Regions from separate parts of the Bacillus xiamenensis genome, predicted to be linked through region 3. Evidence: riboswitches for the same ligand, from Rfam matches in the RefSeq annotation. Region 3 holds a riboswitch; each other region holds the start of a gene.

Region 1 (10,683 bases), 1.5 Mb from region 3:
TTATCAGAGCCACGCATCACATGTCAATCTTTTTTCAAAATTGCTTTACAATTCATAAAACAATCCATTACAGTGATTGTATTGTCACGTAACTTGAATAGAAGGTGAAGAAATGGAATTCCAGCAATCAGATGTATTGAAACAATTACCGAAACAGTTTTTTGCGTCGCTTGTTCAAAAAGTGCAGAAAAAAGTGAAGGAAGGGGCAGATGTCATTAATTTAGGCCAGGGAAATCCTGATCAGCCCACCCCGCCGCATATTGTAAAAGCGATGCAAGAAGCGGTAGCAAAGCCCGAAAATCATCAATATTCCTCATTTCGCGGAACGGCAAAACTAAAAAAGGCAGCCGCAGTTTTTTACGAAAGAGAATATGGCGTCTCACTTGATCCGAAGACGGAAATTGCCATCTTATTTGGGGGGAAAGCGGGACTAGTCGAGCTACCGCAATGCTTACTTAATCCAGGTGATACGCTGCTTGTCCCAGATCCAGGTTATCCTGATTACTGGTCGGGTGCCGTGCTTGCTGGAGCTCACATGGTGACCATGCCGCTTCTTGAAAAAAATAATTTTTTACCTGACTACAATCGACTGTCTGAGGATGATAAGAAAAAGGCAAAATTGATGTACTTAAATTACCCAAATAATCCTACTGGTGCGACTGCAAGCCGGACTTTTTTTGAGGAAACTGTTACGTTTGCGAATGAACACAAAATGTGTGTTGTGCATGATTTTGCTTATGGAGGCATTGGATTTGACGGCGAAAAGCCGATCAGCTTTCTGCAAATAGATGGGGCGAAAGAGACTGGCATTGAAATTTACACATTGTCCAAAACGTATAATATGGCCGGCTGGAGAGTCGGTTTTGCAGTAGGGAATGCCTCTGTCATCGAAGCCATTGAGCTTTATCAGGATCATCTGTTTGTGTCGCTGTTTAAAGCGACTCAAGATGCTGCGGCGGAAGCACTTTTAAGCGATCAAACGTGTGTACGGGTGCAAAATGACCGGTACGAAAAAAGGCGGAACACTTGGATTCATGCATGTAAAGAGATTGGATGGGACGTAAGCGCACCAAAGGGATCATTTTTTGCCTGGTTAAAGGTGCCTGAAGGGTATACATCTGAAACCTTTTCTGATGTATTATTAGAGAAAGCACATGTTGTCGTTGCGCCGGGAAATGGCTTTGGCGCTCACGGTGAAGGCTATGTCAGAGTCGGTCTTTTAACAAGTGAGGAGCGGTTAAAAGAAGCCGCTGAACGCATCGCTGCATTGCAGCTGTTTGAAAAAAAGCCATTGACAACGTAAAAAAATGGTGCGATAATTCAGGCAATATTTAAGAAAATTGAATATTCTTATCAAGAGTAGGCAGAGGGACTAGCCCAATGAAGCCCGGCAACCGACTTCCATGAAGCACGGTGCTAATTCTTGCAGCAAGCGCTGAGAGATAAGATTCGGATGAATGAGACGAAACCTCTTTAATGCGCTGACAAAGCACTTAAAGAGGTTTTTTTACTGACCATATACAGGACGCAATCGAAAGGGGATTCCTAGTGAGTGAATTACTGGCAACATACGTATTAACACATCGAGCGGATGAACAAATAGACCGAAAAGCGGAGCAGATCGCACTTGGATTAACGGTCGGATCATGGACGGACTTGCCGCAGCTCAAAAAGGAGCAGCTGAAGAAACATAAAGGCCGCGTGGTGAGCGTAAAGGAAAAGGCTGCCGCAGTTGATGGCTTGTATCAATCAGAGGTGACAATTGCTTATCCTGAGGCTAACTTTTCAGCTGATCTACCCGCCGTTTTAACGACGATTTTCGGAAAGCTTTCACTAGATGGGAAAGTAAAGCTTGTTGACATCGCATTTTCAGAAGGGTTTAAAAGAAGTCTGCCTGGACCGGCATTTGGAATTGAGGGGATACGAAAGAAGGTAAATGTGTTTGATCGACCGCTGTTGATGAGTATTTTTAAAGGCGTGATCGGCCGTGATATGGCGGATTTAAAAGAACAGCTCCGTTTACAGGCTTTAGGTGGTGTTGACTTCATCAAAGATGACGAGATTTTATTTGAAAGTCCATTAGCCCCCTTTGAAGACCGAATCAAAGAAGGAAAAAAGATATTAAAAGAAACATATGAACAGACAGGACATCGCACGCTGTACGCAGTTAATTTAACTGGCAGAACCTTTGACCTGAAAGATCGAGCAAGAAAGGCAGCTGAACTCGGAGCTGATGCGCTTTTATTCAACGTCTTTGCCTATGGACTTGATGTGATGCAAAGCTTAGCTGAGGACCCAGAGATTCCATTGCCGATCATGGCACATCCAGCAGTGAGCGGCGCATTTACATCTTCTCCTGATTATGGATTCTCGCATTCTCTTCTTTTAGGCAAATTAAATCGTTATGCTGGCGCTGATTTAAGTCTTTTTCCCTCTCCTTATGGGTCAGTTGCACTTCCGAAAAATGATGCCCATGGTATCTATGAAGCTTGCGTGAAAGAAGATGCGGTTCAAAAAACGTTCCCTGTCCCATCAGCAGGCATTCATCCTGGAATGGTTCCGGTATTGATCAAAGATTTTGGACGCGATCATGTGATTAACGCAGGTGGAGGAATTCACGGACATCCGCGGGGAGCCATCGGCGGCGGAAAGGCATTTCGCTCTATCATAGATGCGGTGATCAAAGAAGAATCCATCCAAGAACAAGCATCATCTTGCCAAGACTTAAAAGCAGCACTTGATCTTTGGGGAAGGGTAGCAGAATAAATGAAAAAACCAATTGTATGTTGTGATTTTGATGGAACGATTACGAAAAATGATAATATCATCCGCATCATGAAGCACTTTGCCCCAAGTGAATGGACGAAGCTGAAGGAGGGTGTTCTGTCAAAAGAGATCACGATTCAAGAAGGCGTCGGACAGATGTTTCAATTACTGACGAGTGATCAGAAGGATGCCATTCAGTCGTTTATTTTAGAAGATACAGAGATTCGGGAAGGATTCGAACAATTTGTCGATTATGTCAAAAAAGCAGACATTCCTTTTTATGTTTTAAGCGGCGGTATGGACTTTTTTGTCTATCCAATACTCGAAGGCATTGTAGATCAAGAGAAGATTTATTGCAATCATGCATCATTTAAAGAAGACCATATTCAAGTTGAATGGCCGCATGCCTGCGATTCAGAGTGTCACAATGGCTGTGGCTGCTGCAAACCTTCGATTATTCGAGAGCTGACGAAGGAAGATGACTTCATTATCATGATTGGAGATTCAGTCACTGACGTTGAGGCAGCAAAACATGCAGATCTCACGTTTGCGCGTGACTATTTACTGAATGAATGTAAAGAGCTTGGACTCGTGCATAAAGAGTATGAAACTTTCATTGATCTAAAAGCGCAATTTGTTCAAATAAAGGAAGTGAAGGAATGGGAGACGCAAAGAGTAAACGCTGGCAGGAGCTAGCAGACATCAAACGTGAACTGGCACAAAGAGACTGGTTTTACGGAACAAGCGGCAATCTATCGATTAAAGTGTCGGATGATCCAATCACGTTTTTGGTGACGGCAAGCGGCAAAGATAAACGAAAAGAAACAGACGAAGATTTTGTACTTGTGAATGCAGCAGGTCAGCCTGATGATCCGAATCAGCCGCTTAGACCTTCAGCTGAAACACTGCTTCATACATACGTGTATGAGCGGACGAAAGCAGGCTGCTGTCTTCATGTCCACACAATTGATAATAATGTCATGTCTGAGCTGTATGGGGATAAAGGAGACATTCGTTTTAAAGGCAACGAAATCATCAAAGCCCTTGGTTATTGGGAAGAGGATGCTGAAGTGGTTCTTCCCATTATTGAAAACCCAGCTCATATTCCGCATCTTGCAGAACAATTTGCAACGCACTTGACAGAAGGGGCGGAATCCGGTGCAGTCCTCATTCGTAATCATGGCATCACCGTTTGGGGGAAAACAGCATTTGAAGCAAAACGAGTCTTAGAGGCTTATGAATTTTTATTTAGCTATCATTTGAAATTAGCGCTTTATCAAAAGCAGCTGGTCAGATAAAAAGGAGGAAAAACATATGGCGACAATTTATATTCATAATGAAGAAAACACGTTACTTGAGAACGAACAAGAGGTAGCAGCGTATTTAGAACAACAAGGGGTCATTTATGAGCATTGGGATATTGAAAAATTACCAAATCGATTATCAGAAAAGTATGATTTAACAGATGATGAAAAAGAAGAAATTTTAACTGTTTTCCAAGAGGAAATTCAAAGTATATCTGAACGAAGAGGGTACAAAGCGCAGGATGTGATTTCATTATCAGATGCGACACCAAATCTTGATGAACTGCTCCAAAACTTTAAACGTGAGCACCATCATACAGATGACGAAGTAAGATTTATCGTGAGTGGTCATGGAATCTTTGCTATTCAAGGCAAAGATGGCATCTTTTTTGATGTAAGATTGAATCCAGGAGATTTAATTTCTGTGCCTCCGAATATTCGTCACTACTTTACACTTCAAGAAGATCGTAAAGTAGTCGCAGTTCGCATATTTGTCACAACTGAGGGCTGGGTACCGATTTACGAGGAAGAAACGGTTTAATAGAAGGAGCTGATCATTCGCACGGGCGGAAGATCAGCTTTTTTTAGGAAAAAAGACATAAAATGAGAGAGAAAATAGTTGATTTTGGTCTTCTGCATAGGATAAAATTCTGTTTAATCAATGTGTCAGTCCTGTCCAAATTTGAAGTTTACCCCCAGATATGATTGGGTAAAAGGTCTTTAGACTGTAAAAAATTAAATAAAATAAGCATATTTAATTTAATTTACAAATAAAGTATAATTTTGGTGTCGGATCATTTAGAGCGTAGACAGACGAATTCATTGCGGGAGCTGAGATCATGAATATTTATATACGGAAAGAACAGCTGTTGATGTCAATTGATGAAAAGAGAAAACAAATGGTAGAAGCGGCTCAAGTAGAAGGGTATACAGGTGAGACGACAATTAAATATAGTCAAGAACTGGACAACTTGATGAATGAGTATCAGCACCTTCTTTTTCATGAAAAACAGTCTGTTGCATCCTTTCATGACCTTGTGTCTCAAATGAGTCTCCTGTCTGTGAATCGTCCCTCTTATTGACATGTAAAAACCGGTCTTGCATAAGCAAAACCGGCATCATGTCTCAATGATTAGTGTGCGGAAGGAAGCGTGATGATCACGGTTGTTCCTTTATTCATTTCGCTTTGAATATCAATTGTTCCGCCATACATCGAAATGATTCGTTTACACACAACAAGCCCAAGACCTGTTCCTTTTTCCTTCGTTGTAATAAAAGGGAGGAAGATATGTTTTAGCATTTCTTCTGGTATGCCTTCCCCTGTATCTTTCACTTTAATGATGACCTGTTCTTTTTCAGCCTCAATCACAATCTTCAAATGACCGCCGTTTGGCATCGCTTCTAATGAGTTTTTCGCTACATTTAATACGACTTGTTTAATGTGATCCTTCGTGCAATACACGCCAACATCTTGAATGGTGTTGATTTGCAAATCAACCTCGACATTATAAAGATTCGCCTCAGAAAAAACGATTGGCATGATCTCACTTATAATTTCTTTCACCGAATTATTTTGCCACTTTTCTGCCGTTGGTTTTCCTAACACAAGAAACTCACTGACGATTTGATTAATCCGTTTAATTTCTTCCTCTATGACAGAAAAATAGAGCTGATCTTCTTCTGAACGATACTTCTTTTGCAAAAGCTGGATAAACCCGCTGATGCCTGTTAATGGGTTGCGAATTTCGTGAGCCGTACTTGCTGCGAGTGTGCCAATTAATTCAAGCTTCTGTGCTTCATTTTGATGGCGTTCCTGCTGGGTTTGGCGTCTTAAAATGATATATTGGACTAGCGTGAATAAAATATTTAATAGAATAAATGCACTGGATAAAGGAAACAGCATCACTGACAGCACTTCACTTGTTGTCGCACGCTGCGGAAAAACCTCAAGCTTCCAGCTGTTTTCATCTAAATATGTAGACACGGTGCTGCCACTTTCAGATGCTGGCTGCGGACCACTCGTAAACACAACGTGTCCATTTTGATTCAGCATCTTAAAATGAAGCTCTGGGTTCAATACATTCATAATATTTTTTAAATAATCAATTTGAATAGCGGCGACTAGTACATTGGTGACTTCTTCATCTTCATTCAAAACAGGGACACAAATGGAGAGAATCCGCTGATTTGTAATACGGCTTACATAATTATCTGTAATGACGGTTTGCTTTGTGACTTGAATGCGCTTAAAGTAATCTCTGAATGAAAGGTTGATTTTTTCTTTTAGCGGTGTGGTACTGGCTGTTACATTTCCTTTTTTGTCTAGGAGATACAGGCCTGAAAAACGAGGTTCTTGTTTATAGATTTTCTCTAGGATGTTTTGTACTTTTTTCGTCTCAAGCGGCTGGTCAAATCCCATGGCAAGGGAAGTTAATCTCGCCTCTGTTTCACTTATTAAATAATTCATTTGGTTTTTGTGAATATTTAACATAAGTGTAGCAGTTTGTTTGTTTTTTAAATCGATTTTTTCAGTTTCTTTTTCGTAGATAAAATAACTAATGATTAGGGTTGGAATCATGACCAAAATAAGGTACAGCTTGATCTTCTTCCAAAGCCCTTTCAATATACTCATCATTCATCGCTCCAACGTATTACCTAATATACTCATCATTCATCGCTCCAACGTATTACCTAATAGACTTATTATAGCATTGAACCTATCTTTATTACGATGACTTGTGTGATTTTTAAAAAATTAGGTGATTCGTTCTGGTCTCATTTTCATGCTAAAGGTAGATCAAGATGTTGACATTTTACTTATTGTTTATTAATGTCACATTAGTAGGTTGCATTTCATAAAGGATGATAAAAAAATGGAAAATCATAATGTTGAGAAATCTTTGAAATTATTTATTGTATTATCACGAGCCTATCGCTCCATTAATCATCACATGAACAAACATATTGTGAAGCACGGTCTGAATCCGACTGAATTTGCTGTACTAGAATTGCTATATCATAAAGGTGATCAGCCGCTTCAGCAAATCGGTGATAAGATCTTACTTGCAAGCGGAAGCATCACGTATGTGGTTGATAAATTGGAGAAAAAAGAACTCCTAAGTCGAAAAGCTTGTGCAGAAGACCGCAGGGTGACATTTGCGCATATTACAGAGCAGGGACGAGCTTTGCTTGATGACATCTTCCCTGATCATGCGAAAGAAATTCATGAGATGATCAGTGTGCTCAGTGAAGAAGAAAAGGATGCCTGCATCGATATGCTCAAACATGTAGGGCTGCGTGCCAAGCATTTATATGATCATAAAGAATAAACACATAAAAAAGGAAGCCGCTGGCTTCCTTTCAGCGTGTAGGCAAACCCTCGCATTCTTTGTCAGTCCTGCGTGCCGGTGCTCACGAATGTTAAATTCGCTCCGCTCCGGTACTCGTCCTTCCTAGACTGCAAAGGTTTTCAGTTCACGCTGTAAAGAAGACAAAGGGCTAAAATAAAATTCATTTTAGCCCTTTGTCAACAATCTGAAAGGAAGCCGCTGGCTTCCTTTTTTATTTTGATTTTTTCTCAATTGGTAAAATAAGTACTTCCACGCGTCTGTTTTTACTTCTGCCTTCCGCTGTATCGTTTGAGGCGATCGGTTTGAATTCGCCGTAACCTTTTGTACTAAAGTTCTCTTGATTTAGATCTTTGTTCTCAAGCAAAATATTTAAAAAGTTGACCGCACGAATGGCGCTTAAATACCAGTTTGATTCAAATTCTGAATTTCGAATAGGCACATTATCTGTATGTCCGCTAATGACGATGTCACGAGCGGGATTAATGACGAGCAGTTTTGAAATTTCTTTTGCTAACGGGACATCCTGCGGGCGGATAACCGCTCGCCCAGAATCAAAGAAGATGCTGTCTTCAATCGTAATGAGCAGGCCTTCATCCGTCAGCTTTGTTTCGAGCTTTGAGCCAAGCTTTTTCTCTGCAATGAACGAATCGACTTGCTTTTTGACCTTTGTTAAAACCGCTTGATCTCGAGCTTTTGCTTTCGCTTCTTCATCATCTTCTGCTGATTCTTCCGTTTGATCGCTGTTTTCAGTTTCCTCTGTGCTCTCCAGGCTTGATTGGTCCATCACGCCGGTGCCGCCAGTAAAAACAACATTAAAAGACTTGGCCATCTGTTCATATTTTGCCACATCAATAGAACTTGAGGCAAAGAGCACAATGAATAGGGCGAGAAGAAGCGTCAGAAGATCGGCATAAGGGATCAGCCAAGACTCATCTACATGGTCATCATGATCATGTTGTTTCCGTTTCCTAGCCATTCTGTTTTTCTCCTTCTTCAATGACAAGATTTGCTCGTTCTTTAGCTGGTAAGTACATGAGAAGCTTTTGTTCAATGACCTTTGGAGACTGACCTTCAAGGACAGAAAGAATACCTTCAATCATGATGAGACGAAGCTTTACTTCTTCCTTTGATTTACGCTTCAGCTTGTTGGCAAATGGATGCCATAAAACATACCCTGTAAAAATCCCAAGCAAAGTGGCAACGAAGGCAGCGCTGATCGCATGTCCAAGTGCTTCAATATCTCCCATGTTTGCAAGTGCGGCAATGAGTCCGACAACGGCGCCAAGTACACCAAGCGTTGGAGCATAGGTGCCTGCTTGTGTAAAGATAAGTGCACCTGACTGATGTCTCTCCGACATTGCATCGACTTCTTCTGTTAATACGTCTCGAATAAATTCTGCACTTTGACCATCTACTGCCATGCTTAAACCGTTCTTTAGAAAATCGTCATCGACTTCCTCAAGATTTGCCTCTAATGCCAAAAGACCTTCACGACGAGCAATTTGTGCCCAGTTTGAAAATAGAGGAATCATTTCTTGTATCGTTGGCAGCTTGCTGTCTTTGAAAATTTTGCCGAATAATTTTGGTGTTTTCTTAATTTCAGTAGATGGGAAGGCAATGACAACAGCTGAAATTGTCCCAACAACAATGATTAAAATAGCCGCCGGGTTGATAAGAGCGGTTAGACTCACACCTTTCAAAACCATACCGACACTTAGTGCAATAAATGCTAAAATAATACCAATTAACGATGTTTTGTCCATTATCTCACCAAATCCTTTAACTATCTTTTTCTATAGTTAATATCGGTGTGTTCCAGAAGGGTTTTAGTCAGAATATCAAATTAAGACAGTTTCTGTGAAGAAATTTTGACGAAAACGCTTTCTTTAAGACATAAAGAAGAAACTCCCTCATAGATAAAGGGAGTTTTCAACTTGATTTGTTTGATCTGTTTCATCTAAGAGCAGTTCTTTTAATTTTTCTTCATGGATGATTTTGATTAGATCGTAGCTCCAATTCATCATGTGATCCACCTCTTTTTCTTTTATCGTAAAGGAAAAGAGGCGGAGGAGCGTCAGCATGCAGGTGGAATTTAGCCACTGCACCATGATGGAGCTGCTCCTCCTTCTTAGGGTGTACTTATCCCTTTCTCACAACAATTTCGTCATGTTCAACATCGACTGTAAATCCAGAAAGATGTTCTTCTTCAAGTAAGATGTCCGTCATTTGATCTTCGACATGCTCTTGAATCGTTCTCCGTAATGGACGAGCACCAAATGCAGGGTGGTATCCAAGCTCTGCGATTTTTTCTTTCGCTTCGTTTGTGACGTGAACTGTTAGATTTTGTTCTTTTAGCTGCTCAGCTAGTTCTTGAAGCAAAAGATCAACAATTTTAACTAAATCGTCTTTGTCTAATGAGTTAAACTGAATGATGCTGTCAAAACGGTTCAAGAACTCAGGTTTGAAATAGGCGCTGAGTGAATCAATCAGTGATTGTTCCTCAATGGCTTCTTCCTTGTCAGACTGGAAGCCGACTTTCACCGTTTTATCTGTGCTGCCTGCGTTACTTGTCATGATGATGACTGTGTCTTTAAAGCTGACTGTTCTGCCCTGGCTGTCTGTTAGACGGCCATCCTCCATGATTTGAAGGAACATGTGCTGGACATCAGGGTGCGCTTTTTCGATTTCATCGAGCAAAATGATGCTATATGGTTTTCTGCGAACCTTTTCAGTCAGTTGTCCTGCTTCGTCATGACCAACGTATCCAGGAGGAGAACCGATGATTTTGGATACAGAGTGTTTCTCCATATATTCACTCATGTCCAAACGAATGATCGCGTCTTTTGAGCCAAATAATTCTTCCGCTAATGTTTTGGACAATTCGGTTTTACCGACGCCTGTCGGTCCAACGAAAAGGAAGGAGCCTGTTGGTCTATGTTTCGATTTTAAACCGGCTCTACTTCTTTTGACGGCTTTTGCTACTTTTTCAACCGCATGTTCCTGACCAATGACTCGTGCTTTTAAGCGGACGTCGATTTCTTTCATTTTTGTTTGTTCGTCTGCTTGCAGTTTGCCAACCGGGATTCCTGTTTTTTGTTCTACAATGGACTGGATATCCTCAGCTGTGACGACATGCTTTTTGTCATCTGATTTGTTTTGAAGTCTCGCTTCTATCGCTTCTTCTTCATCCCTGAGCTTCGCTGCCTTTTCATATTGTTCTTCTTTTAAAGCAGCTTGTTTTTCAGCGGCAATTTGGGCAAGAC
Region 2 (10,683 bases), 790 kb from region 3:
CGCGAACCCCTTTGAATGATGTGGACAAAATCGAAGCCCCTGTCTTAATCATCCATGGAGAGCAGGATCAGAATGTATCCATTGAGCATGCGTATTTATTAGAAGATGCGCTGCGTCAGCATGGCAAGTCTGTGGAAACATGGTATTTTCATGGCTACAATCATTATTTCCCGCCGCAGCATAATCGGGAGATTGTCAGACGGCTGACGACATGGATGCACAGCCGTAAAGGCGGAAATGTGGTAAAATAAACAGTAGAAAGAAATTTAGAAAGTAGGGGGATTTTCATTATGGGAATGCCTGTTGAATTTAATACAATGATTGTCACAAAAGGAAAAGAGACAAGAATTGAAGAAAATGTGTTTGAGCTCATGAAGGAAGGGTACCGCATTTATCCATTAAATATTCCGCTTGAGGTGCGCAAAACGAAAGACGGGGAAAAAACAGGGACAGCACATGTAGAAAAGCTCGAGCTGTCAGACGATGTCACGAAGGTGACTTACCGTCTTGTATCATTGCATTCAACGAATTAAAAAAGCTGAGGGAATGATCCCCTCAGCTTTTGTCTTTTGATTAGACGAGTGGTCCGCCTTTTGCTTCGATGTCACTTGCTGCATGGCTGAATTTTTTGAAATTCTTTTTAAATTCGTTTGCAAGGAAGTAGGCTTTTTCTCGGTAAGCCTCTTGATCAGCCCATGTTTTAGCAGGCTGAAGGACTTCATCTGGCACCCCTGGAATATGAAGCGGGATGTGTAATCCAAAGATGTCGTCAGTGATTATTTCAGCATTGTCAAGATCGCCTTCGATGGCTGCCTGCACCATCGCTCTTGTATGAGCCAGGTTCATTCGTTTGCCCGTACCATAGCCGCCGCCAGTCCAGCCTGTGTTCACAAGGAATACTTTTGCGCCATGCTCATCAATTTTTTTGCCAAGCATTTCAGCATAGATGTGAGCAGGAAGTGGCAAGAACGGTGAACCGAAGCAAGTAGAGAATGTCGTTTCTGGTGATGTCACACCGCGCTCAGTTCCTGCTAATTTACTTGTGTAGCCGCTAAGGAAGTGATACATGGCCTGTTCTTTCGTTAAACGGCTGATTGGAGGTAAAACACCAAAAGCATCCGCTGTTAAAAAGACGATGGCAGATGGATGACCTGCGATACTTGGTTTCACGATGTTATCAATCATTTCGATTGGGTAAGCCGCCCGTGTATTTTCAGTAAAGAATGTGTCATCATAATCCGCTTCACGTGTTTCTTCATCCAGCACCACGTTTTCAAGCACGGATCCGAAGCTGATGGCTTTGTAAATTTGCGGCTCTTTTTCCTCACTTAAGTTCACACATTTCGCATAGCATCCGCCCTCAATATTGAAGACACCAGTGCTAGACCAGCCGTGTTCATCGTCTCCAATCAGCTTGCGGCTTGCACTTGCAGAAAGCGTCGTTTTCCCAGTCCCTGAAAGGCCGAAAAATAATGCGACATCGCCTTCTTGACCAACGTTAGCTGAGCAGTGCATGGATAAAATATCTTGTTCAGGGAGAAGGTAGTTCATGACAGAGAAAATGGATTTCTTCATCTCTCCTGCATACTCTGTTCCACCGATCAGAATTGTACGCTTTTCAAAAGAAACGATAATAAACGTTTCAGAGTTTGTGCCATCTGTTTCAGGATCTGCTTTAAAGTGAGGAGCAGATAAGATGGTAAAAGGCTTTTCATTTGATGATGGTGTTGATCCGTCAGGTCTAATGAATAGCTGCTTTGCAAAGAGATTGTGCCATGCGAATTCGTTTACCACTGTAATGGGTATACGGTATCTTTCGTCAGCACCCGCAAATCCTTCAAAGACAAATAGTTCATCACGTTCTTTTAAGTATGACACAACTTTTGTATATAAACGATCAAATGCGTCTTTTGAGATCGGCTGATTCACTGTGCCCCAATCAATGTTATGCGCAGAGCTTTCTTCTTTTACAATAAATTTATCTTTAGGCGAACGTCCAGTGTAGGCACCAGTTGTCGCGCGGACAGCACCTGTTGAAGTTAAAACGCCTTCATGACGTGCCAAAATCTTTTCAACAAGTTTCGGAACAGATAAATTTTGGTGCGTATTTTCTAATGAGAGCAATGACTGCAAATCTTCTTTTAAATCCACTGAGTTCATAAAAAACCCTTCCTTTACCGTTGAATTTGTTTTTGTTTCGATTAGTATAACACATTGATAATAATAGTCTATACTATTTAAATATTTTTGTGTGTGTTTTTTCATTTCTGCTATGAAAATATGCTTTTTGGTGATGTGAAAGATGAGGTAAAAAAAGAGGGGAGATAATTCCTATGAAGCATTGACATGACGCAAGGGTTTAAGATAAGATATCTTATTGAACGGATACTCTTATCCCGAGCTGGTGGAGGGACAGGCCCGACGAAGCCCAGCAACCGGTTTCTTATGAAAAAGGCATGAACATGCTGAGAAACCAAGGTGCTAACCTGATGCAAGGTACAAAAACACCTTGAGCGATAAGAGTGAAAGGCATGCGATCTCAGACCCTTTCCTCGCAATGAAGGAAATGGTTTTTTTATTTTTGGGATATCATATGAACAAATTGCCAATAACATCTCTAATATAAACGTTTTGAAATATAAGAGGGAACGAGTTCCGTATCATATTGGAGGCCTCATCTTGGGATGGTGTGGTCTTGTACAGGAGGAAATAGCCATTATGAGTCAAAATCGTCGTTTATTTACTTCAGAATCAGTGACCGAAGGACATCCGGATAAAATCTGTGATCAAATTTCAGACAGCATTTTGGATGAAATTTTAAAGAAAGATCCTAATGCACGTGTTGCCTGTGAAACTTCTGTAACAACCGGTCTCGTATTAGTAAGCGGTGAGATTACAACGTCTACTTATGTCGACATTCCAAAGACAGTACGTGACACGATTAAGGAAATTGGCTATACACGTGCGAAATATGGGTTTGATGCGGAAACATGCGCGGTTCTTACATCAATTGATGAACAGTCTGCTGATATTGCACAAGGTGTAGACCAAGCGCTTGAAGCACGTGAAGGTACAATGACTGAAGAAGAACTTGATGCAATCGGTGCAGGTGACCAAGGCCTTATGTTTGGTTTTGCAAACAACGAAACAGAAGAGCTGATGCCGCTGCCGATTTCACTAGCGCATAAATTATCTCGTCGTTTAACAGAAGTACGCAAGAATGAAACACTTGCATACCTTCGTCCTGACGGAAAAACACAAGTAACCGTTGAATATGATGAACAAAACAAACCGGTTCGTATTGACACAGTCGTTATTTCTACACAGCATGCACCAGAAGTGACGCTTGAACAAATTCAAAGCGACTTAAAAGAGCATGTCATTCGTCCTGTCGTTCCAAGTGAACTTATTGATGAAGAGACAAAGTACTTCATTAACCCAACAGGCCGTTTCGTGATTGGTGGACCTCAAGGGGATGCTGGTTTAACTGGACGTAAAATTATTGTTGATACGTACGGAGGCTATGCTCGTCACGGAGGCGGTGCTTTCTCTGGGAAGGATGCAACGAAGGTTGACCGTTCAGCAGCATATGCGGCTCGCTATGTAGCGAAAAACATCGTAGCAGCAGGTCTTGCAGATTCTTGTGAAGTACAGCTTGCTTATGCAATTGGTGTTGCACAGCCAGTCTCAATTTCAATTGATACGTTTGGAACAGGAAAAGCGTCTGAAGAAAAATTAATTGAAGTGGTTCGTGCAAACTTTGATCTTCGTCCGGCCGGCATTATTAAAATGCTTGACTTGCGTCGTCCAATCTATAAACAAACAGCTGCATACGGACACTTTGGCCGTCATGACTTGGATCTTCCATGGGAAAAAACAGATAAAGCCGACTTGCTTCGTCAGGAAGCCTTAGGACAATAACAACATACAAAACCGCTTATTTTAAGCGGTTTTCCTTTTGATTAAAAAAATTCTACAAAAAGCTAAAAATGTGAAACGAAATTAGACAAAATACGGTCTAATTATAGGTCTACTTTTAAGAAATAACATAACGTGGAGGCAATAATATGTGTGGGTTTGTTGGTGTATTTAATCACCGTCCATTGTCCGAAACTACTGAGCAGGAAGAGTTAATTAAACAAATGAATCGTCTCATCGTTCATCGTGGTCCGGATGATGAGGGTTACTTTCATGATGAGCATGTAGGATTTGGATTTAGACGTTTAAGTATTATAGATGTGGAGCACGGAAAGCAGCCGCTTTCTTATGAAAATGAAAAATATTGGATTATTTTCAATGGAGAAATTTATAACTATGTGGAGCTGAAGGAAGAGCTTGTGAAAAAAGGCTATACGTTCAGCACAGATTCTGATACGGAAGTACTTCTTGCCACATATTGTCACTATAAAGAAGAAGCAGCATCTAAGCTTCGCGGAATGTTTGCCTTTTTAATTTGGGATAAAGAAGCGCAGTTATTATACGGCGCAAGAGATCCTTTTGGAATTAAACCGCTCTATTTTACACAAATGGATGAGCAAGTGTACTTTGCTTCTGAACGCAAAAGCTTAATGGCTGTGAAGGAGGACATCCTATTTGATGAGACCGCTTTGCAGCAATATATGTCCTTCCAGTTCGTTCCTGAGCCAAATACACTTGATCAAAAGGTGCACAAAGTGGAGCCGGGTCACCAGTTTACACTGCGCCCTGGCCAAGACATTGAATTTAAGACATACTGGAAAGTCCAATTCAAGCCTGAACAAACACAAGAGCAGAAACTAATCGAAGAAGTACGTGATGCCATCTATGATTCTGTAAAAGTACACATGAGAAGTGATGTGCCTGTTGGTTCATTCCTATCAGGCGGGATTGATTCTTCTTTCATCGTGTCGGTCGCAAAGGAATTTCATCCTGAGCTGAAGACATTCTCTGTTGGCTTCCAGCAGGACGGTTTCAGTGAAGTGGATGTGGCAAAGGAGACAGCTGATAAGCTGGGCTTACAAAACTTTAGCGCTGTCATTTCCCCTGAGGAATATATGAACGAGCTTCCGAAGATCGTCTGGCATTTAGATGATCCTTTGGCTGATCCAGCGGCGATTCCATTGTATTTCGTGGCAAAAGAAGCGAAAAAACAAGTGACAGTTGTTCTTTCTGGTGAAGGAGCAGACGAGCTGTTCGGTGGATATAATATTTATCGTGAGCCTCTTTCTTTAAAGCCATTCGAATCGGTTCCAACCATGTTGAAAAAGTTTCTTCTTCGTCTGGCTCGTATCATGCCAGAAGGAATGAAAGGGAAGAGCTTTATCGTTCGGGGCTGTACGCCGTTAGAGGAACGCTATATTGGTAATGCGAAAATCTTTGAAGAGCCAGTGAAGAAAAACCTCTTAAAACAGTATGATCCGAACATCACGTATCGTGACGTAACGAAAACATACTTCGAGGAAAGTGCAGGCTACAGTGATATTAACAAAATGCAATATGTTGATATTCATACGTGGATGCGCGGGGATATCTTGCTGAAAGCAGATAAGATGACGATGGCGAACTCTCTAGAGCTTCGTGTCCCATTCCTTGATAAGGTTGTATTTGAAGCGGCTTCTAAAATTCCAGAAGAGCTGAAAACAAAAGATGGCACAACGAAATATCTGTTGCGTAAAGCAGCAGAAGGCATTGTACCAGACCATGTGTTGAATCGTAAAAAGCTAGGATTCCCTGTTCCGATTCGCCATTGGCTGAAAAATGAGATGAACGCTTGGGCGAAGGATATCATTCAAAACAGTCAAACAGATGAATACATTAACAAGGCATATGTTCTTGAGTTATTAAATGACCATTGTGCGGGGAAAGCAGATCATAGCCGTAAGATTTGGACAGTCCTCGTCTTTATGATCTGGCATAGTATTTATGTGGAACGCAGTATTGAGCCAGAGCAGTTGAATCATCAACCGAAAGAAGTGATCTTTAGTTAATGAAAAAAGGTTTTCAGCTTTGTGCTGAAAACCTTTTTTGTCATGATAGAAAGTGGTGTAAACGGGTAAAATAACAAGCGCTTCACAGTTATTGCTTAATATCCTGAAAAAAACATGATAAAGTGAAGATACACGTATGATGTTAACGCGATAAAAGGGAACGATAGTATTGTCCTTTTTCTACATATTCTCTACGGATACGATCCATGTCTTGGATATCTTCATCTGTTAGCAGTCGAACAACCTTGGCTGGACGGCCAAAAGCGAGTGTGCCTTTTGGGATGACTTTTCCTTGCGGGACAAGACTGCCGGCACCGATAAAGGCACCTTCGCCAATTTCCGCACCATCGAGAATAATGGACCCCATGCCAATGAGGGCATGTTGTCGAATGATAGAGCTATGTAATGTCACTTGGTGTCCAATGGTAGCACCATCTTCAATCAGAAGTGTTTTTCCAGGACTTTGATGCAGACAGGACAAGTCTTGAATGTTGACGTTTTTTCCAATTCTTACAGGAGCTACATCGCCTCTAATGACGGTTTGGAACCAAATGCTCGAATATTCTCCAATGGTGACATCGCCCGTAATGGTGGCGTTATCTGCGACAAAGACCGAGTCATGAATCTCAGGTGTAAACTGATGATATGGATAAATCACTTTTTCGACTTCCTTTCCTAATACAACAATTGTGAGGTGTTTACTTTGTGGACTTGGCATGCTGAAAGACCAGTTGGTACAATTGTGATTGTACATGGTGCTAGTGAATATCATGGCCGATATAAATGGCTGATCGAAATGTGGCGAAATGCAGGCTATCACGTTGTCATGGGTGACCTGCCTGGACAAGGGACATCGACACGTGCGCGAGGCCACATTCGCTCTTTTCAAGAATACATTGATACAGTAGATGAATGGATTGAACATGCGAAGTCGTTCAGACTTCCGACATTTTTACTTGGGCATAGCATGGGTGGGCTCATTTCAATTGAGTGGTTCAAGCAGTATACCCATACGAAGATTGATGGCCTTATTTTATCATCACCTTGTTTAGGTCTGCAATTTAAACCGAAGAAGCTGATGGATTTTGCGTCAAAAGGGCTAAATGTGCTGGCGCCGTCGTTTAAAGTCGAGTCTGGGCTGTCAATTGAACTAGCCACACGGAATCAGGATGTCATTGAGGCAGATTCCAATGATTCACTTTATGTGACAAAGGTGTCGGTTCGCTGGTATCGAGAGCTTGTGAAAAATATTGATGCGGCGATGCAGCCAACGAATGTCTTTCGGTCGATTCCGCTCCTCTTAATGCAGGCAGGCGATGACAAGATCGTAGATAAAACGAGGGTAATCAAATGGTTCAACGGCATTGAATCATATAATAAATCATATCGTGAATGGGAAGGGCTGTATCATGAAATTTTTAATGAGCCCGAACGTGAAGATGTGTTTAAGGCAGCAAGAGCCTTTACAGATCAGTATATTTGATTGTGAGCTTAAGTTGGGGGTGGATTGAATTGTCAGTACCAGAACGTCCTTTTGCACTGATGACGAAGGTGTATAAAGAGATTTTTCCGCTAGTTCATCAGGAGCTTAAAAAGTGGCGGGCTCATGCAGAAAAGATTGAAAACGAAGAACTGAGAACGCAGGCACTAGCGAGCATATCCAGTAAAACCTTTCACTGTGAAGGCGGGGGGATTTTATCTCTTCTAGCAGGTGAAGCGAAAGAAACATGTATTGAATTCATTGTGGCGTACCAAACAATTAGTGATTACTTAGATAACCTGTGTGACCGCAGTACGTCGCTTGATCCAAAAGATTTTCATATGCTGCATCAAGCAATGAGGGATGCGCTTGATATTCATGCGGAACTCAAGCCGTATTATCAATTCCGTGATGAGCAAGAGGATCACGGGTATCTGCATGCGCTTGTCAAAACCTGTCAGGACGTGCTGTCACGCTTAGCGCATTATCCGATCATTCAGCCGTATCTGCACACGCTGTGTGATTACTATAGTGATTTACAAGTACATAAGCATGTGGTTCCTCATGAACGTGTGCCTCGACTAGAGTCATGGTTCCGCCAATATGAAAAGGATTTGCCGGAAATGGAATGGTATGAGTTTTCCGCATGTGCAGGATCAACGCTGGGCATTTTCTGTCTTGTGGCTTATGCACTGCAGCCTGATTTTACAGAGAAACAAGCGAAGCAAATTTACGAAAGCTATTTCCCTTATATCCAAGGGCTGCACATTTTATTGGACTATTTAATTGATCAAGAAGAGGACCGGCTTGAGGGCGATCTGAATTTTTGCTCATACTACAATTCTCACCATGAGATGATGGACAGACTTCAGCATTTTATTGAAAAAGCGGATGAACAGCTGAAAGGCATTCCGCATGAGAACTTTCATAAACTAATCAATAGAGGGTTACTGGCGGTCTATTTGTCTGATGAAAAAGTGACAGCTCAAAAAGAGATGAACAAGCTGGCAAAGCGGCTCATTAAATCGAGCGGGAAAACGTCCTTCTTTTTCTATATCAACGGCAGAGCCTATCGGACCTATCAGAAAATGCCTTGGATGAAATCGTCATAAATAAGTTTAAATTCAACAGGGTGTGAGCTCGGCTTGTAGGGAAAACAATGTTTTTCTCTACAAGCTTTTTTGTTTTGTACGGTCTGGCAACAGGCGCTCGTGAGTAACATTTGTTCATTTTACACGAGGTGATGGACAGCTAACTAGTCAAACTTTCCCTAGTACAATCCTCTCATTTGCTGCCGATATAATTCTTAGTGTACGAATAGTAGGAAAAAAGTATCGATTAAATGAGTCCTTTTTCCTCCTTCTTACGTATATTTGTTGAAAAATATGAAAAAGGGGAAGATCGAGCATGTCCTTCTTTAAAAAGTTTGCAGCAAGTGTAGGAATTGGTGCGGCGAAAGTAGATACTATTTTGGAGAAAGAGGCATATGAACCGGGAGAAGAAGTAAGGGGAACAGTCCATGTAAAGGGCGGGAAAGTCTCTCAAGATATCCGCTTTATTGATGTAAAGCTTAATACATGGTACAGCATTGTAAAAGATGATGAAGAGCAGCGAAAAGACACGACCCTTCATTCTGTAAGGGTGACTGAATCATTTACCATTCAGCCAGGGGAAGAGCATCAATTTCCGTTCTCGTTTATCCTCCCTATTGATACACCAATCACAGTAGGAAAAGTAGAGGTTGCTGTAGTGACAGACCTTGATATCCAAGGGGGTATTGATAAATCAGATCACGACCGCATTTTCGTGCAAGCACATCCTTGGATGAAACGTGTGCTGGAAGCTGTCGAAAATCTAGGCTTTCGTCTTCATGAAGCAGACTGTGAACAAGCGCCTTACTTCAGCCGCCGCCTTCCGTTTGTCCAAGAATTTGAGTTCATACCGGTATCAGACTATTATGGCGAATTACTTGATGAATTAGAGCTTATTTTCCTTATGGACGAAGAGGGCTTAGACATTATCCTCGAAGTCGACCGCAGAGCAAGAGGACTGCGAGGCTGGCTGGAAGAGATGTATAATGACGGAGAACAGCTTGTACGCGTCCGCTTCAGCCAATCAGAGCTTGAAGGTGCACAAGAGCTTGAATCGGTGCTGGAAGAGATCATCGACCAATACGCTGAGTAATTCAAGATTGGCTCTTTCCTTTGAGAAAATAAAAAGCTCGAATCCATTTAGGATTTGAGCTTTTTTTCAATAGCTACCACAAAGGGCGGGTCGTTATGAATATTCATGTATTGATAAGATAACACTTGTACTTCTTCATGATGGAGTGATCTGCAATAATCAAGAAGTACTTCTTTTTCTTTTTTTCCTTCAGGATGACCGTGGTAAATCACAAGAACGATCAGACCGCCGGGTTTCAGCCAGTCAAGGAGCTGTTTGATGGCTTCAATGGTCGTATGAGCCTGAGTCGTGACGGTTTTATCGCCTCCTGGTAAGTACCCAAGATTGAATACTGCAGCGGATATTTGACCATAAGCATCTGCTGGCAGATGGGCAGCCATTTTTTCGTGTCCGTCGTGGATAAGGTGAACGTAAGGATATTGCTCACCAAGCCTGTTGCTTGTTTGCTCAATGGCTTCCTTCTGAACATCGAATGCGAAAACTTGTCCATCTTTTCCGACAAGGTCAGCTAAATAGCGTGTATCATGGCCATTTCCCATCGTTGCATCAATGACAATATCACCTTTTTGGCATGCGCGTTCTAACAGCTCTTTACTAAAAGGGAGCATCCGTTTTAAAATCATTTTGCCGCTTCTTCCAATCTGACGAAACGTTTGCCTTGGTAGCTGTTACGTCTTTCAAGCTCAGCATTAATGGCATTAAGCACTTCCCACTTATTTACACTCCACATTGGACCCACCATTAATTCAATAGGACCATCGCCTGTAATACGATGAATAATCATTTCTGGCGGCAGAATCTCCAGCTGATCACAAACAAGCTGAACATATTCCTCTTGGCTTAAAAACTCCAGCTTGCCTTTCTCGTATTGCTTCACCATAGGTGTTCCTTTTAAAAGGTGAAGCAGATGAATTTTAATTCCCTGCACATCTAAATCAGCGACAGCTTTTGCTGTTTCCATCATCATGTCCCGGTTTTCAAGAGGCAGGCCGTTGATGATATGCGAGCAGACACGAATCCCGTGTTTTCGAAGTTTTTGTACACCTTCTACGT
Region 3 (10,683 bases):
ACAACTTCTTCGATACTTCACCCGTTTGACCATTTTGAATGACGTATGACTGATCATGATAAATTAATTCACCGACAGGAGAAATCACAGCCGCCGTTCCTGTTCCAAAGATTTCTTCAAGCTCACCTGATTGATGGGCTTCAATGATCTCATCAATTGAAATTTTTCGTTCTGTCACTGGGATCTCCCAATGCTTTAGAAGTTCAAGCACAGAGTTACGTGTGATGCCTTCCAAAATGCTGCCATTCAATTCAGGCGTCACGATTTCTCCATTGATTTTAAAGAAGATATTCATACTCCCGACTTCTTCAATGTACTTTTTCTCGATGCCATCAAGCCAAAGAACTTGTGAAAATCCTTTCGTTTCAGCAACTTGCTGTGCCTTCAGGCTGGATGCATAGTTTCCAGCTGTTTTGGCATTTCCTGTTCCGCCCTTAACGGCACGAACAAACTCGTTTTCAACCGCAATTTTGACCGGATGGATGCCTTCTTTATAGTAAGAGCCTACTGGAGATAAGATAATGATCAGTTTATATGTGCTTGATGGTGCAACACCTAAATAGGGCTCAGTGGAAATAATGAATGGACGAATATACAAAGAAGTGCCCTCTGCATCAGGTACCCAATCCTTGTCAATGCGAATGAGTTCATTTAAGCCCTCTAAAACCGTTTCTGTATCAATTTGCGGGATACACAGGCGGTCATTCGATCTGTTTAAGCGTTCCATATTTTTTTCTGGACGGAATAAGAGAATCTTTTGATCCTCAGAAACATAAGCCTTTAAGCCTTCAAAAACCGATTGGCCATAATGGTAGACCATAGAAGCTGGGTCCATGGGAATCGCCTGATAAGGAATAATTCTTGGATCATACCAGCCTTTATCAATTGAATAATCCATCACAAACATGTGGTCTGTGAAGATTTTTCCGAATTCAAGTTGATCAGATTGAGGTTTTGGTTTTTTTGTTGAACTAAGTTCAATGCGGATGGGTTGTTTTGGCATCGTAAATCTCCTTGCTGTTTGATTATTTGAAAATTCTAATAATATGAAATAATTATGATTCTATTCTATACCTTCACAAAATATTAGCAATAGGTTTTCTGGAATTCAAACAAGAAAAATCTGTTAAGCGCTTTCCTCCTCTCTGCCGTCTGTCTTACGGGTGTCACCTCTTTTCAAAAAAAGAAATAAAAGCCAATTTCGTTATTAACTGATTAATCTGACAATTTTAAAGCGTGTGGTTTTTCTGTAAGATATTCTTTCAACCATACACCTTTTGACTAGTACATTGCAAGGGGCAGCGCCATATTTTAACCCTCTTTTTTTTAGCCGATAAAGTAAGAAGAGAATGGAAGGGAGCAAACAACGAGATGAAACGAATCATACCAGGTATCCTACTGATTGTATTCATGATCGTGATCAGCTTTGGTTGTCAAGCAATGACAGAGAAGGCTGGTGCGAAGCAAGGAACAACGTATTACGTGGCAGTAAACGGAAACGACAAAAATTCGGGAACGAAGTCAAAACCTTTCCGTACGCTGAAAAAAGCGGCAAGTATGGCTAAAGCAGGGGTAACGATTTACATAAGAGGCGGTACATACAAAGAGAAATTGATTGTCCGCCATTCAGGAACAAAAAAAGCACCTGTTGTCTTTCAAGCCTATGGAACAGAAAAGCCTGTTATTAGCGGGCGGTCTTTCAAAGGAAATCAAGCTGACGGGGGTCTTGTCAACATTGATCAAAAAAGCTACATCACCCTCAAAGGCGTAACGGTCGGACATATCAAAACGAATAAAGAAGATGTGACACCGGTCGGTATGTTGATCACAGGCAGCGGCAAAGGAGTCAAGCTGCTCAACAACCGTGTGTACGACATTCAGACAACACACAAAAATGGGAATGCACACGGTATTGCTGTCTATGGAACAAAAGCACCTGCGGCGATTGAAGACATTGAAATCAAAGGAAATATTGTTGAAAAATTGAAGCTGGGTTTTAGTGAAGCGCTTGTGCTAAATGGGAACGTCAAAACATTCCGCGTGACACATAATACGGTTAGGCATACTGACAATATCGGTATTGATTTGATTGGTTTTGAGAATGTCGCACCTTCTAAAAAGTATGATCAAGTTAGAAACGGTGTCGTATCTAGAAACAAAGTCTATGACATCACGAGTGTTGGGAACCCAGCCTATGGCAAGGACATCTCCGCTGGGGGAATTTATGTTGATGGCGGAAAAGATATCGTGATCGACCATAACATCACCCATCACAATGACCTTGGAATTGAAGTCACAAGTGAGCATAAAGGGAAAACGGCCGATCGCATTCGCATTGAGCACAATCAAGTGTATTTGAACCGTTATACAGGCATCTCAATTGGCGGTTATGACAAGAAGCGGGGCGGAACCACAAACACGACGATCTCCCATAACATTCTGTACAAAAATGACACAGCCGGTTTAGAAGGCGGTCAATTGCTGATGCAATATCGATCCGTGAACAATCGAATCACGAATAATATCATGACAGCTAGTGCTTCGCATTACTTAGTCGTGAACCTTTATAAAGTGAACCAGAAGAATACATTCCAGAAGAACGTGTATGATGACCGTAAAGGTGCGAAAGCATCACAGTGGGTATGGCGAGGAAAATGGATGGAAGGCTACAAAACGTATCGCTCCAAAAGCGGTCAAGATAAAGGATCAGCACACCTCAATCCACAATATGTGAATGAGAAAAAATATGATTTCCGTCTTAAGGCATCATCACCTGCTACAAAAATATTCCGAAAAATGGAAATAAAACCCCAAAATCATTAAGATTTTGGGGTTTTATTGCATTCGGATTGTAAGGGCAGGAGCATTGAAAATATACTTCCTTCCCCTTTGACACTTTGGACAGTCAGATCACCACCATGTAATGAGAGGATGGATTTGGAAATAGATAAACCTAACCCTGCCCCACCAAACCTTCTAGAACGGGAGTTTTCTTCTCGGTAAAAGCGATTAAAAACAAAAGGGATTTTTTCTTTATCAATACCACTTCCGTTATCTTGAACAGATAACACAATATGTGTTTCATTTTGGTATAACTTCATTTGAATGATTCTGTTGGTATGATTGGTATGCTGAACGGCATTCATAAACAAATTGAGAATGACTTGTTTGATCTTATCAATATCCACGCAGGTGAATACGCCACTCTCAACATGATACATCACATGTCCGCCCCCTGCCAAAAGGTCAAGCTGATGTTTCATCTCTTGTAATAATTGATCTAAATAGACAGGTTCTTTTTGGAGAGTAGGCGCTTTATCTAGTTTAGCAAGTGTTAATAAATCTTCCACAAGACGCTGAATACGGGTTAATTCAGTATGCATATTTCTTAAAGACAAGTCCAATTGTTTTGGTGTGGTGGCAGCTCCCCGTAATAGCACTTCTAAAAACCCCCGAATGGATGTTAGTGGTGTTCTGAGTTCATGAGAAGCATCAGAAATGAAATGTCTCATTCGTTCTTTTGCTCTCCGTTCCGCGTCAAATGCTTCTTCAATTCGTTTCAGCATAGCATTTAATGAAACGGAAAGAACATGAATCTCATATTGCCTAGGAAATGAAGGGAGTTGCTGGTGTAAATTATTTGCATCAATTTGTTTCATCAAGCGAATGACTGAAAATAAGGGTTTCAGTGCGATAGACAATACAAAATAAAGGATAGTAAATCCGATGAACAAAGCCATAAATGATATGAGGGCATAGTTTTTCATCTGCTTATAAAGAATATCTGTGAGACCCACTGTAAAGGAGCTCATTTGAATTGCACCGACTACTTTTCCATCTATACGGATGGGTTCAACAACGACAAGAATTTCTTGTCCTGAATGTTCATTTAACAGTTTAAAATTAAGTCTTTTTTTCGGTTGAAGAAAGTGACGGTATGTTTCCTTTTTTAATGTTGGGACAGACCCTGCATGAGGATCTTTGGACAAAACGGTTACTTTTTCATGAGTAGAGACAAAGGCGACACTCACTCCTGGAAAGAAAACATTTGGGATGTTTGATTTTTCTAATGCAGAGGGTTCGCTATGTTCAAGCCAAGTTTCCCCAGGGACGGACAAAATATGACTTTGTAGGCTGAGAGCTTTGTTTTCATATAAAAACTGCTTCATAAAGATAAACTGAAAATAACCAATGGCAACAAGTAGGAAGAAAAGAATGAGAAAAGAACCTAACAATAGCTGAATACGTAATGACCGAATTCGCATGCTCATTGAATATCCAATCTATAGCCTGTACTCCTAAGCGTACGTATCATTTTGTGTTCCTTGTCACCAATTTTATCTCGTAAAGCACGGATATAAACTTCGACAATATTGTCCTCCCCATTAAAATCATAGCCCCAAACCTTTTCTAAAATGGTTGATTTGCTCAATACAATACCATGATTGACAATGAATAACTTTAACAGCTCATACTCCGTGGCAGAGAGCTTTAATACCTTTTGGTTGAAGCGAATTTCCTTTCTTCTGTCATCAACTTGAAAAGGGCCAATAGATAAATCACTTAATAAGTAAGGAAATTGATTGCGCAGTCTCGCTTGAATTCTTGCAAGAAGCTCATCAAAGCTAAATGGCTTCATCATATAATCATCTGCTCCGCCACACAAACCTTTGATTCGGTATTCGACTTCATCTTTTGCAGTAAGCATAATAATTGAGATTTGACAAACCTTCTTCATCAATTTACATACTTCATAGCCATCCATACCTGGCATCATCACATCCAAAATGCATATGTGTGGTTGATACGTTTTGACTATGTTTAAAGCGGATAGACCATCAGTGGCAGTTTTAACTTGAAAACCTTCGTTTTCGAGCCCCAATGTTAAAAAGTCGACAATGGCTGGTTCGTCATCGACTACAAGTAATTTAATATGCTGATACTTCATGATCATGACTCCTTCCAAAAAGCTCATACCGTTATTATTTTGTGTTTAGCTGAAAGTATCCTGAAAAACAGCTGAAAATGAGTTGAATGAAAGATATGCTATTTTTTCCATGCTTCAAATGAGCAAAAATATCCCTTTATATCAAAGAATGTCACAACCAAAATAAGATATTTATCAGTTTTCAGCTTATTTTCAGGTGGCCTTAAAGTCCTTTTCAGGTTGAGGGTGTAGAATCGCTAGTGTTGGGAGAAGCTCAACAGTAAATTTGAGGAGGCATTTCATTATGAAAGGACCATTTAAAGTATTATCAGGAGCTGCTTTAGGAACAATTATTTCAATTAGCTCATTAACATCGGCACATGCTGCTGTATTGCATAAGGAGGGTGACGTTGTCCAACAAACGACCAAGCAAGAACAAACGGCTGTAACAGAAGCCACTGCGAAAAAAGTGGCTTTGAAAAATTGTTCAGGTGTCATTCAATCGACTACTGTAAAAACTGAAAAGTCAGTAACAGTCTATGTGGTTAAAGTTCTTGGAGAAGATGGTAAACAGCATACGCTGAAAGTCAATTGTCATACAGGAAAAATCATCAAGCACGAAACAGCAAAAAAAGAAAAAGCAATTAACAAGCAAACCGCTCAAAAGATTGCTTTGAAAAATTGCTCAGGTGTCATTCAGTCATTAGAAATGCAAAAAGAGGATCAGACCTATGTTTACGTCATTAAGCTACTAGGTGACGATGGTAAACAACATGTTGAAAAAATCAACTGTCAAAATGGAAAGGTAATCTCACACCAAACTGGCAGTCAAACGATCAGTATTTCGAAATCAAAAGCAGAAACGATTGCACTTTCTAAAACAAAAGGTGCTATTCAATCGGTACAATTAAAAAAGGATACAGATGAATATGTTTATGTGATAAAAGTATTGGGTGAGGATGGAAAAGCTTACACGTATCATATCAATTGTGAAAAGGGTCAAGTAATGAAACAAAAAGTGTCTGCAAAAGCAGAGGGAATTACAAAACAACATGCTAAAGAGATTGCCTTAAAAAATTGCACAGGCGTAGTCAAAGATATGCAATTAAAGAAAGAAGGCAATATAACAATGTATGTCATCAAAGTCGTTGATCAGTCTCAAAAAGAGCAAACAGTGAAAATCAATGCAAATACAGGGAAAGTCTGCTCATAATCAAACATTTCGGCACATTTCATTTCTTATTCATGACAGTTCCAAAACAACCTAAAAACACGCAAATCTTGCTCCTGATAGTCATTGACTATCAGGTTTTTTTATCATTCGATTTCTTTTTGATCACGATATCAAATTTAAAATATTCAAAAAATGATTGACAATGATGGAACATCACATTAAAGTTAAGAAGACATTTCAACTAAAACAAACTTCATAACACATCTCTTATCAAGAGAGGCAGAGGGACTGGCCCTATGACGCCCGGCAACCGTTTCTATTATTCAAGAAATTGGTGCTAATTCCTGCAAAGCTGTTACAGCTTTGACAGATAAGAGAGGAAGACTTCCCGATACATGTTTCATGCAACGGTGATCAAGCCTCTCTTTACAAGAGAGGCTTTTTTGTTTCTTTTGAAGAAACAAATGATTGGTTGACAGGCATTTTCCCACTTTTTACCCTAGTTTTCTGATGTGAAAACTAAAATAATTGAAGGAGGAACAACAATGAAACGTAAATATTGGACATCATCCCTTGTATTATTGACGATCCTGACAGTTCTATTATCTGGCTGCGGTACGGGATCGAGCGCAGGCTCAAAAGCCAATGCAAACGAAAAGGTATCCTTTGACAATGTACCGAAGCGCTTTGCAAAGGGGCAGGGAGCAAAAATTAAAGTCATCCGCAAAATTGGCGGGGACGATCATACGGCTCAATTTTTAGCAGGGACAAAGGCAGAAGGTGAAGCGCTGGGCTTTACAGTGGACGTCTACACGGCAAATGGTGATACAGCAAAGTTCCATGATGCCATTTCTCAGGCACTAGAAGAAAACTATGATGGCTTTATCATCTCGCATGGGGATGATGAGGCGACAGTCGCTGATGTGAAGAAGATCACAGCGAAAGGCATCCCAGTTGTGGCGTTTGATTCGAACCCGAAGCTAAAGGACATCAAAGGAGTCACCGTGACATCTCAAGATGATGAACAATTAGCGAAAAAATCATTAGACGCGCTCGTGGCTGATTTTAAAGGAAAAGCAAACATTGCGTACCTTTGGGTAGACGGGTTCCCGCCGATGGTGAGACGAAACAAGGTGTACCAAGAAACGCTCAAACAACATACAGGGATCAAGGAGCTTGACCGATTTGGCGTTGCTTCCTCTGATACGTCTGTTCAAACACAAAATGCAGTAGCGGCGATGCTGAATAAGTATCCAAAGGGCAAGCTTGATGCGATTTTTGCCACATGGGATGCATTTGCCATCGGTGCGGCAAGAGCTTTAAAGGAAGCAGGAAGAACAGAAGTGAAAATTTACGGTATTGATGTGTCTAATGCCGATCTGCAAGAAATGACTTCGGAAAACAGTCCGTGGAAGTACACAGCAGCGGTCGATCCGAAGCTCATCGGGGCAGTCGACGTGAGGATTCTTGCGAAGAAAATAGCTGGCGAGAAAACGCCATCTTCCTATGACCTTGAGGCCTCCCTCATTTCACAAAAGCAACTTCAACAAGCAGGAAAGGCCATCAATATGGTCAATCTTGCAGAGGAAGTAAAAGGGTTCGGTTCATCGACTGCCTTTGAAGAAGATTGGATGAAGACCTTGAAGAAGCATTATGCAAAATAACCCGCGTGCACTCTCTTTCAATAGAGGGTGTTTCGTTTTTCAAATGACGATCAGTAGAGAAGGAGGACACCTATGACATCGCCACTTGTTTGTATGAAGAACATTTCGATTGAATTTCCAGGGGTCAAAGCGCTGGATCAAGTGAATTTCACATTAAAAAGAGGAACGGTCCATGCCCTTATTGGGGCGAACGGTGCTGGGAAGTCCACGTTAATGAAGGTTCTCTCTGGTGCTCATTCGCATTTTGAAGGAACCATCCACATCAATGGCGAGGCGGCAGCGATTCAAACACCGAAGGATGCGGCCTCATATGGTGTGCAGACAGTCCATCAAGAAGTGGATACAGCCCTCGTTCCCTATTTAAGTGTTGGTGAAAATATGATGATACATGAGATTGAGAAAAAACCATTTGTCCGCTGGAAAGAGCTTCATCGCAAGGCAGCTCAACTATTAAAAGAGATGGACATTGACATCTCCACGAAGCGTCTTGTGAGTGACCTGACACTGGCAGAAAAACAGATGGTGCTCATTGCCAAAGCTGTTTCTATCAAATGCAGCATTTTAATTTTAGATGAACCAACGGCTCCACTCAGTCATGCGGAAACAAGCAAATTATTCTCAATGATTCAGCAATTGAAACAGAAAGGCACGGGCATCATTTTTATCTCGCACCGCATGCCAGAAATTTTCAACATTTGCGATGAATTGACTGTGATGAGGAATGGAACCGATGTGGCGGTACACCTTGTCAAAGAGACCGATCCAAAGCAGGTCATTGAAGAAATGTTAGGTGCACCATTAGAGGAGCAATTCCCGCCCCGTACACCTTTGAAGGATGCACCGATTGTGCTTGACGTGAAAGAGTTGCATGACCAGCATAAATTGAACAACATTCACCTCCATGTGAAAAAAGGGGAAATCCTCGGGATCGCAGGACTAGTCGGCGCTGGTAAAACGGAACTGTGCAAAGCCCTGTTCGGTGCTTCAGAAAAAAAGACAGGCACTGTGGCACTTCATGGTCAAACCATTCACATCCAATCGCCTCATCAGGCCGTGAGAGCTGGAATTGCCCTTGTGCCGGAAGAGCGGAGAAAAGAAGGGATTCTCACAGAAGAGACCGTGGGATGGAACTTAACAGCTGCAAGCCTCCGTTCGTTTGCAAGGATGTTCAGCTTCTTACATCGTTCTAAGGAAAGGCAGGCAGCAAGTGAAATCGTCAAACGGCTAGGTGTCAAAACACCTTCTCTGGAAGCGAAGGTGAAGCATCTATCTGGCGGCAATCAGCAAAAGATTGCAATTGGAAAATGGCTACTGGCTGAGGCGGATGTGTACCTCTTTGATGAACCAACCAAAGGCGTAGACGTTGGAGCGAAAAAAGACATTTTCACTCTTATTGCAGAGCTTGCTGCCCGTGGAAAATCCGTTATTTATGCCTCAAGTGAACTGTCGGAAATCGCAGGGATCGCAGATCGAGTATACGTCCTATACGATGGCAGCATTGCCCGGGAAATGACTGCACCAACGACAGAAGAAGAGCTTTTATATCATTCAACAGGAGGACAATCATGAGTGAGCGACAAATTTCAGCCCCTGTTCAGCAAATCAAAAAACAGCGGCCAACATTTCACCTGTTTGATTTCTTTTATCAATATGGCACCATTTTAACAATCGTCGTATTGATTGTTGTATTTGCGACAGCGAATCCAGCATTTTTACAGTCAGGTAATATCATCAATATTTTACGATCCATCTCCATTGTGACCATCATTGCGGTGGGATTAACCATCTCATTAGCAGTGAATGGCTTTGATTTATCCGTAGGATCGGTTGCAACGTTATCGAATGCGATTGTGATTTCTATGTTTGTATGGTTCTCGCAAAACCCACTGATTGCGATCCTTTCTGCGCTAGCGGCTTCCCTTATTGTCGGCTTGCTGAATGCCTGGATGATTGTCAAAATGAAGATCCCAGATATGCTCATGACATTAGCCATGATGTTTATCATTCAAGGGCTGGCACAAACCTATACGAAAGGGGCAACCATTTCTGAAAATATGGTGATGCCGGATGGCACGTTCTCAACTGGTACCATCCCTGCCTTTTTCAGCAAAATCGGGCAGGTGCCCTATATCATTATGATTATGGCAGCCATCGTGTTGTTTGCGCATGTTTTCATGACCTACACAAAGCACGGGCGATTGATGTATATCATCGGTGGAAATAAAGAGGCGGCCCGATTATCTGGCATACATGTGAACAAATACAAAATCGCAGCATACCTTCTGTCTGCTTTATTTGCTGCAATCGGTGGTATCGTGCTCGCTTCAAGGGTCATGACAGCAGAAATTAATGCTGGTACGCCTTATTTAATGGATGGCGTTGCTGCTGCATTTATCGGTTTTTCGGTCATGGGAGCAGGTAAACCAAACGCATTTGGTACATTTATTGGTGCGGTGCTCATCGGTATTTTGCAAAATGGTCTTGTGATGATGTCTGTCCCTTATTACGCGATGGATATTGTAAAAGGATCTGTGCTGGCACTTGCATTAGCGCTGACTTATTACAAACAGCGGGGCTAAGATGTATTTTTTTAAAACCATTCGAGTCCTTTCTCCGTCTAGTAAACGGAAAGCGGTGTAACAGCTGTTTGCCAAAAGGAGATGACAAAGAGAAATGAATATGTCAGCAACTCATGTAGAAGATTTGAAAAGTGTCATGGAAGACTGGAAAAATGAATTATTAGTATATAAATTTGCATTAGATGAAATGGATACAAAGTTTTCGATCATTAGTCAGGAATATAATTTAATCCATGGACACAATCCAATAGAGCATACAAAATCACGCATCAAATCCTTTGAAAGCATCGTGAACAAACTAGCAAGGAAAGGGTGCGACATCACCACACAATGTGCCAA

Evidence for each region. Region 3 has a riboswitch for S-adenosylmethionine ahead of BK049_RS09455 (sugar ABC transporter substrate-binding protein). Riboswitches for the same ligand answer to the same signal wherever they lie in the genome.
Region 1: it holds a riboswitch for S-adenosylmethionine, as region 3 does, so the genes downstream of both, mtnW (2,3-diketo-5-methylthiopentyl-1-phosphate enolase) here and BK049_RS09455 (sugar ABC transporter substrate-binding protein) in region 3, are expected to answer to the same signal.
Region 2: it holds a riboswitch for S-adenosylmethionine, as region 3 does, so the genes downstream of both, metK (methionine adenosyltransferase) here and BK049_RS09455 (sugar ABC transporter substrate-binding protein) in region 3, are expected to answer to the same signal.

What each region holds. Positions count from the first base shown of each region.
Region 1 is NZ_CP017786.1:357,441-368,123, reverse strand. Features, by position in the region: gene BK049_RS01800 (pyridoxal phosphate-dependent aminotransferase) at 113-1,303, shown strand; SAM riboswitch class I at 1,348-1,449, shown strand; gene mtnW (2,3-diketo-5-methylthiopentyl-1-phosphate enolase) at 1,549-2,766, shown strand; gene BK049_RS01790 (2-hydroxy-3-keto-5-methylthiopentenyl-1-phosphate phosphatase) at 2,767-3,462, shown strand; gene BK049_RS01785 (methylthioribulose 1-phosphate dehydratase) at 3,426-4,064, shown strand; gene BK049_RS01780 (1,2-dihydroxy-3-keto-5-methylthiopentene dioxygenase) at 4,081-4,611, shown strand; gene BK049_RS01775 (aspartyl-phosphate phosphatase Spo0E family protein) at 4,910-5,152, shown strand; gene BK049_RS01770 (sporulation kinase KinD) at 5,203-6,702, opposite strand; gene mhqR (MarR family transcriptional regulator MhqR) at 6,944-7,399, shown strand; gene motB (flagellar motor protein MotB) at 7,632-8,396, opposite strand; gene motA (flagellar motor stator protein MotA) at 8,389-9,183, opposite strand; gene BK049_RS01750 (hypothetical protein) at 9,331-9,528, opposite strand; gene BK049_RS01745 (ATP-dependent Clp protease ATP-binding subunit) at 9,560-10,683, opposite strand, start outside.
Region 2 is NZ_CP017786.1:2,662,444-2,673,126, forward strand. Features, by position in the region: gene BK049_RS13590 (alpha/beta hydrolase family protein) at 1-251, shown strand, start outside; gene BK049_RS13595 (DUF2584 domain-containing protein) at 291-533, shown strand; gene pckA (phosphoenolpyruvate carboxykinase (ATP)) at 574-2,160, opposite strand; SAM riboswitch class I at 2,389-2,523, shown strand; gene metK (methionine adenosyltransferase) at 2,719-3,921, shown strand; gene asnB (asparagine synthase (glutamine-hydrolyzing)) at 4,068-5,966, shown strand; gene BK049_RS13615 (gamma carbonic anhydrase) at 6,109-6,624, opposite strand; gene BK049_RS13620 (alpha/beta hydrolase) at 6,670-7,449, shown strand; gene BK049_RS13625 (tetraprenyl-beta-curcumene synthase family protein) at 7,479-8,558, shown strand; gene BK049_RS13630 (sporulation protein) at 8,854-9,630, shown strand; gene mnmM (tRNA 5-(aminomethyl)-2-thiouridylate-methyltransferase MnmM) at 9,678-10,253, opposite strand; gene mnmL (tRNA modification radical SAM protein MnmL/YtqA) at 10,250-10,683, opposite strand, start outside.
Region 3 is NZ_CP017786.1:1,868,339-1,879,021, forward strand. Features, by position in the region: gene BK049_RS09430 (branched-chain amino acid aminotransferase) at 1-1,003, opposite strand, end outside; gene BK049_RS09435 (DUF1565 domain-containing protein) at 1,372-2,823, shown strand; gene BK049_RS09440 (sensor histidine kinase) at 2,820-4,265, opposite strand; gene BK049_RS09445 (response regulator transcription factor) at 4,268-4,948, opposite strand; gene BK049_RS09450 (PepSY domain-containing protein) at 5,232-6,140, shown strand; SAM riboswitch class I at 6,366-6,478, shown strand; gene BK049_RS09455 (sugar ABC transporter substrate-binding protein) at 6,647-7,765, shown strand; gene BK049_RS09460 (sugar ABC transporter ATP-binding protein) at 7,838-9,334, shown strand; gene BK049_RS09465 (ABC transporter permease) at 9,331-10,344, shown strand; gene ywaC (GTP pyrophosphokinase YwaC) at 10,439-10,683, shown strand, end outside.